2 regions of the Methylibium sp. Pch-M genome follow, and region 1 is predicted to be linked to the other one. Evidence: predicted binding sites of a transcription regulator. Region 1 holds the regulator's gene; the other holds the start of a gene.
What was found. The regulator LexA, encoded in region 1, represses DNA repair genes until DNA is damaged. The targets are predictions, from matches to a motif close to ACTGTATNNNNATACAGT.
Positions count from the first base shown of each region.

Region 2: the regulator LexA is predicted to act here: its motif matches at 1,581-1,598, upstream of recA (recombinase RecA).

Region 1 is NZ_CP029606.1:3,834,886-3,838,291, forward strand. Features, by position in the region: gene C1M51_RS18395 (acetyl-CoA C-acetyltransferase) at 1-207, shown strand, start outside; gene phbB (acetoacetyl-CoA reductase) at 321-1,058, shown strand; gene C1M51_RS18405 (hypothetical protein) at 1,115-1,444, opposite strand; gene lexA (transcriptional repressor LexA) at 1,568-2,245, opposite strand; gene C1M51_RS18415 (asparaginase) at 2,341-3,291, shown strand; gene C1M51_RS18420 (NRDE family protein) at 3,304-3,406, opposite strand, start outside.
Region 2 is NZ_CP029606.1:1,984,803-1,988,208, forward strand. Features, by position in the region: gene C1M51_RS09630 (RecX family transcriptional regulator) at 1-425, opposite strand, end outside; gene recA (recombinase RecA) at 472-1,545, opposite strand; gene C1M51_RS09640 (response regulator transcription factor) at 1,687-2,358, shown strand; gene C1M51_RS09645 (sensor histidine kinase) at 2,391-3,406, shown strand, end outside.

The DNA.
Region 1 (3,406 bases):
TGCGCGGTCAACAACGAGATGGGCTGGGACACCAGCAAGGTCAATGTCAATGGGGGCGCGATCGCCATCGGCCACCCGATCGGTGCGTCGGGCTGCCGCGTGCTGGTCACGCTGCTGCACGAGATGCAGCGCCGCGGCAGCAAGCGGGGCATCGCGTCGCTGTGCATAGGCGGCGGCATGGGTGTTGCATTGACCGTGGAGCGCTGAGGAGCAACGGCGCATTCATTAAGGGTGAGCCCGGATCGGGCGAATACCCTTGACCCACGCATATCGGCACGCGACGCTAGAGCGGCCATGACAAACCACAGAGGAGCAGAACAATGAGCAAGAAGGTCGCATACGTCACGGGGGGCATGGGCGGCATCGGTACCGCGATCTGCCAGCGTCTGCACAAGGACGGATTCACCGTCGTGGCCGGCTGCGGCCCGAGCCGCAACTTCAAGAAGTGGCTCGACGAGCAGGCCGCGCTCGGCTACGGCTTCCACGCTTCGGTGGGCAACGTGGCCGAATGGGAGTCGACCGTCGAGGCCTTCAAGGAAGTCAAGGCGCAGCACGGTCCGGTGAGCGTGCTGGTGAACAACGCCGGCATCACGCGCGACGGCATGTTCCGCAAGATGACCCGCGACGACTGGAGTGCGGTGATCAGCACCAACCTCGACAGCCTGTTCAACGTGACCAAGCAGGTGATCGACGAGATGACCGATGCCGGCTGGGGCCGCATCATCAACATCAGCTCGGTCAACGGCGAGAAGGGCCAGTTCGGCCAGACCAACTACTCGGCGGCCAAGGCCGGCATGCACGGCTTCACGATGGCGCTGGCCCAGGAAGTGGCCAGCAAGGGCGTGACGGTCAATACCGTGAGCCCGGGCTACATCGGCACCGAGATGGTCCGTGCGATCCGCCAGGACGTGCTCGACAAGATCGTGGCGACCATCCCCGTCAAGCGGCTCGGCACGCCCGAGGACATCGCCTCGATGGTGTCGTGGGTGGCCTCCGAGGAGTCCGGCTTCGCGACCGGCGCCGACTTCTCGGTGAACGGCGGCCTGCACATGGGCTGACGGCAAAGAGCCGGGCGCAAGGCCCGGCTCGTATCCGGCGGCGGGCGCCTGGAAACTCAGGCCCGCCGGTCTTCGATCGCTGCCAGGCTCTCGAGCGCTGCGCACACCTCGGCGAACGACCCGCCGATCGCAGCGCGCCGCTGGTCCTCGGGGTCCATGGTCATCCAGAAGCGCCTCGCGGCGCGCCGCGCGTTCTCGATGCCGGCAACGCGGGGCAGCGCGGCCCTGAAGGGAGTGACCGGCCGGGGTCGCGGCGTGGTGGCTGCGACGGGGCGGGTGCGAAATGCCGGTGACCTGAACACCAGCGCCGGTACCGCAGCAGGCGCGGGGGCCTGGAAGGCGGTCTGCCACCAGCGCCGCAAGGGGTTCCAAAAGACCGTGACCATGGTGAATCTCCAATCGGAAGTTCAGCAGGATTGATGTCGATGGGCCTGGTCCGCGGGATAACACGCCGTTCGGCGCGCATGCCCACCACCCGCGGGGGCCATGAATTCAGGCGCCAGCCGGTCTTACATGAGCAGGGTGTTGCGGATGAGCCCGACGGCCAGACCCTCGATCTCGAACTCACCGCTCTCCGGCGTGACGACGATGGGCTCGAAATCCGGGTTTTCGGGCAGCAGTTCGATCGTGCCGCGCACGCGCCGGAAGCGCTTGACCGTGACCTCATCGCCCAGGCGGGCGACGACGATCTGCCCGTTCTTGGCTTCCCGGGCCTTCTGCACTGCGAGCAGGTCGCCATCGAGGATGCCGGCGTCGCGCATGCTCATGCCCCGCACCTTGAGCAGGTAGTCAGGCCGTCGCGGGAACATGCTGGCCTCGATCGCATAGCTCTGGTCGATGTGCTCCTGCGCCAGGATGGGGCTGCCCGCGGCCACACGCCCGACCAGCGGCAGCATCAGCTGCGACAGGCTGGGCAGCGGCAGCGAGAACTGCTTGTTGCGCAACTGGTTCAGCGAACGCAATGTGTCAGACTTCAGACGGATGCCCCGCGAGGTGCCGCCCACCAGTTCGATCACGCCCTTGCGTGCCAGGGCCTGCAGATGCTCCTCCGCCGCGTTGGCAGAACGGAAGCCGAGTTCTGCGGCGATTTCGGCGCGCGTGGGCGGTGATCCGGTGCGCTCGATCGAGGTCTGCACCAGATCGAGGATCTGCTGCTGCCTGGCGGTGAGCTTGGGGGCGTCGTCCATGCGGGTGCTCCTGCGGTGTCGGGAGTCGGGCTGTCACCAGACCGGCGCACTGAATTTTTATCCAGTGACTGTATTTTTATCCAGCTTTCCAGAAAATGCAAAGCCCTGAACCCCAACCCGTGGCGCGCGTCGTGATTCTGGCCACCGGCGGCACCATCGCCGGTACCGCGGCCACAGCCACCGACAGCCTCGGCTACACCGCAGCGCAACTGGGCATCGCGCAGCTGCTGGCCGCCGTGCCGGCCTTGGCCGGCCTGCCCATCGAGGCGGAGCAGGTGGCCCAGATCGACAGCAAGGACATGGGCATGGCGGTGTGGCGCGCACTGGCCCGCCGCGTCGCACACCATCTCGCCCGTCCGGAGGTGAGTGGTCTGGTGGTCACCCACGGCACCGACACGCTGGAGGAAACCGCCTACCTGCTGCAGCGCGTGCTGGCACCGTGCAAGCCGGTGATCCTGACCGGTGCCATGCGGCCCGCCACCGCCGTGCAGGCCGACGGCCCGCAGAACCTGCTCGATGCGGTTGCGTTGGCGCGCGAGCCCGGCGCGGCAGGCGTCTGCGCCGTGTTCGCCGGCTCGGTGTTCGGTGCCTTCGATGTGCGCAAGCGCCATACGCACCGGCTCGACGCGTTCGGCGCTGGCGATGACGGGGCCATCGCGCTGATCGAAGGGAGCAGGGTGCGGCACCTGCGCGCCTGGCCGGCGGGCCTGCCGCTCGGCATCGGTGTCCTGGATCGGCCCGAGCCGCGCGTCGAGATCGTCGTCAGCCACGCCGGTGCGTCGGGCGCGGTGGTCGAGGCCTTGCGGGCGCAGGGCGTCGATGGCCTGGTGGTGGCCGGCACCGGCAACGGCAGCCTGCACCACGCGCTGGAAGCGGCGTTGCGGAGTGCCCAGGCGGCTGGGGTCGTGGTGCAGCGCTGCACGCGCGTCGCCGACGGCGCCGTGCTGCCGACCGGTCACCACGACGCATTGCCGATCAGCGAAGCCCGAACGCCGGCCCAGGCCCGCATCGAACTGATGCTCGCGCTGATGGCGCGCGGCGCCTGACGCCTCGGCGGCTCAGCGCGCCGGCTTGAGGACCCCGCGCGCGCGGGTGCGCCGCGGAGGCGTGCTGGCCTTCGCCGGCAGCGCGCCGGGCTCCTCCACGGTGCTTTCCGACACC
Region 2 (3,406 bases), 1.9 Mb from region 1:
GCTCGATCGGCGGCATCGACGGCCGGCGTGCCGAAACGCTTGGCCCATACCGCACGGGCGCGGGCGAGTTCGCTGTCCTTGAGTTGTTGCGCGGTCTCTGCGTCGAGAGCCATGCCGTGCTGCGCGAGTTCCCGGTGGATGCGCAGGTTGCCGAAGCGCCCCTCGCGGGCGCTCACGCGGGTCTCGATGAAGCGGTCGGCGCTGAGCAGGTCCTTCGCCGCGAGCCAGTCGAGCAGGTCGTCGACCTCCTGCTCGGTCGGCAGCGCCGGCGCAGGGGCGTCGGCCGACAGCGGCGATGACCCCGCCGCCCTGCGCTGCCGATCGACGTGTGACAGCAACTTGCGTCGCAGCTCGATGCGGCTGTGCTCGCGCTGCGCAAGATAGGTCAGCGCCTTGGCCTTCAGGGTGGGCGCGGGACGGACCACGAGACGCCTCCGTCGGCCGCCGCGAGCCCGCGGAGCTTCCCCCGCCTCAGGCGCCGGCAGCCGCCTGCTTGGTGCCCTTGGGGACTTCGATCTCGATGCTGGGCAGCAGCGCCACGCCCAGCGATTCACGAATCTTGTTCTCGATCTCGTGGGCCAGTTCAGGGTTCTCGCGCAGGAACTCGCGGCTGTTGTCCTTGCCTTGGCCGATCTTCTCGCCGTTGTAGGCGTACCAGGCGCCCGACTTGTCGATCACCTTGGCGATGACGCCCAGGTCGATGATCTCGCCCTCGCGTGACACGCCCTCGCCGAACAGGATGTCGAACTCGGCGGTCTTGAATGGCGGGGAGACCTTGTTCTTGACGACCTTGACCTTGGTCTCGTTGCCGATCACTTCTTCGCCACGCTTGATGCTGCCGATGCGGCGGATGTCGAGCCGCACCGAGGCATAGAACTTCAGCGCGTTACCGCCGGTGGTGGTTTCGGGTGAGCCGAACATCACGCCGATCTTCATGCGGATCTGGTTGATGAAGATCACCATGCAGTTCGACTTCTTGATCGTCGCGGTGAGCTTGCGCAGCGCCTGGCTCATCAGCCGTGCCTGCAGGCCGGGCAGGGAGTCGCCCATCTCGCCTTCGAGTTCAGCCTTGGGCGTGAGCGCCGCGACCGAGTCGACAACGATCAGATCGACCGAGCCGGAGCGCACCAGCGCGTCGACGATCTCGAGCGCTTGCTCGCCGGTGTCGGGCTGGGAGATCAGCAGCTCCTGCAGGTTGACCCCCAGTTTCTGGGCGTACTGCGAGTCGAGCGCATGCTCGGCATCGATGAAGGCGCAGGTGCCGGCCAGCTTCTGCATCTCGGCGATGACCTGCAGGGTGAGCGTGGTCTTGCCCGAGGACTCGGGACCGTAGATCTCGATGACGCGTCCGCGCGGCAGGCCGCCGACGCCGAGGGCGATGTCCAGGCCCAGCGAGCCGGTGGACACCACCTCGATGTCATCGATGACCTCGCCTTCGCCGAGGCGCATGATCGTGCCCTTGCCGAACTGCTTCTCGATCTGCGCGAGCGCAGCCTGCAGGGCCTTGGCCTTTTCGGTGTTCAATGTCTTGACGCTTGCATCCATGCTGAGCCTCCGGTTTGCTCGGGATTATGGTCGAAACTGGTTATTTGTACAGTAGTTTTTGGCTGCTCCGAAGGGCCTCCCTACAATGAAGCCGGCGCCGACCACAACGAAACCCATGGCGCCGCCGAGGGAGACACGTCCATGAGGATCCTCATCGCCGAAGACGACCAGGTGCTGGCCGACGGTCTGTTGCGCACCCTGCGCAAGGGTGGCTATGCGGTGGATCAGGTCGGAAGCGGCAGCGAGGCCGATGCGGCGCTGGCCGACCACGAGTTCGACCTGGTGATCCTCGATCTCGGACTGCCCAAGCTGCACGGCCTGGAGGTGCTGCGCAAGATGCGCGCGCGGGGCACCGTGACGCCGGTGCTGATCCTGACCGCGGCCGACAGCGTGGAGCAGCGAGTGAAGGGGCTGGACCTGGGGGCCGACGACTACATGGCCAAGCCCTTCGCGCTGCAGGAACTGGAGGCACGCGTGCGAGCGCTGACGCGGCGTGGCCTGGGCACCGCCTCGGCCATCATCAAGCACGGCCCGCTGTCGTTCGACGCGACCGGGCGCGTGGCCTACCTGAACGACCAGATGATTGAGCTGTCGGCTCGCGAGCTCTCGCTGCTCGAGGTGCTGCTGCAGCGTGCCGGCCGGCTGGTCAGCAAGGACCAGCTGGTCGAGCGCCTGTGCGAATGGGGCGACGAGGTCAGCAACAACGCGATCGAGGTCTACATCCACCGCCTGCGCAAGAAGATCGAGCAGGGCCCGGTGCGCATCGCCACCGTGCGTGGCCTGGGCTACTGCCTCGAGAAGATCGCGGGCTGAGCCGGCATGCTGCGCGGCGCGCGCCTCCGGGCATGAACACGCTGCGCGGACAACGCTCGCTGTTCGGCGAGATCCTCGACTGGATGCTCGCGCCGCTGCTGTTGCTGTGGCCGATGAGTGTCGCGCTGACCTGGCTGGTCGCCCAGAACATCGCCAACCGTCCCTACGACCGCGCGCTCGGCGAGATGGCGCGAGCGCTGTCGCAGCAGGTGAGCGTCGACCAGGGCCGCGTCGCGTTCGCTCTGCCGCCCGGAGCCGATCAGTTGCTGCGGGCCGACGAGGCGGACCAGATCTACTTCCAGGTGCTGGGCGCGCGGGGCGAGTATGTGGGTGGCGATCACACGCTGCCGGTCCCGCGCGAGGACGACGTGGCGGCGGTTGGAGAGGTCCGCTATCGCGACGACGAGGTGCACAACGAGGCCGTGCGCGTGGCCTACCTGTGGGTGGCGATGCCCGCCGCGCCGCGGATTCCCGGCGCCACCTCGCCGGCGCTGGTGCAGGTGGCCGAAACCCTGGGCAAGCGCTCGCAGCTGGCCACCGAGATCATCAAGGGCGTGATCCTGCCGCAGTTCGTGATCCTGCCGCTCGCGGTGCTGCTGGTGTGGCTGGCGCTGGCGCGCGGCATCGCGCCGCTCAACGAGCTGCAGCAGCGCATCCGCCGCCGTGCGGCTGATGACCTGAGCCCGATCGACGAGATGGAGGCGCCGGAGGAGGTCTCGCCGCTGGTACGAGCCATCAACGATCTGCTGGAGCGCCTGGACCGCTCGCTGGCGACGCAGCGGCGCTTTCTCGCCGATGCCGCCCACCAGCTCAAGACGCCGCTGGCCGGCCTGCGCACCCAGGCCGAGATCGCGCAGCGCGAGATCGACGCGGGCGAGCGCGAACCCGAGGCCTTGAAGCGCTCGCTGCAGCAGATCGCGCTGTCGAGCCAGCGGGCCGCGCACATGGTCAACCAGTTGCTGGCGATGGCGCGCGCCGAGGACCGCGAACTCGCCGCCCGCGTGGCCGAGGTCCGGCTGGCGAGGCTGGCCACGGAGACCGTGCGCGA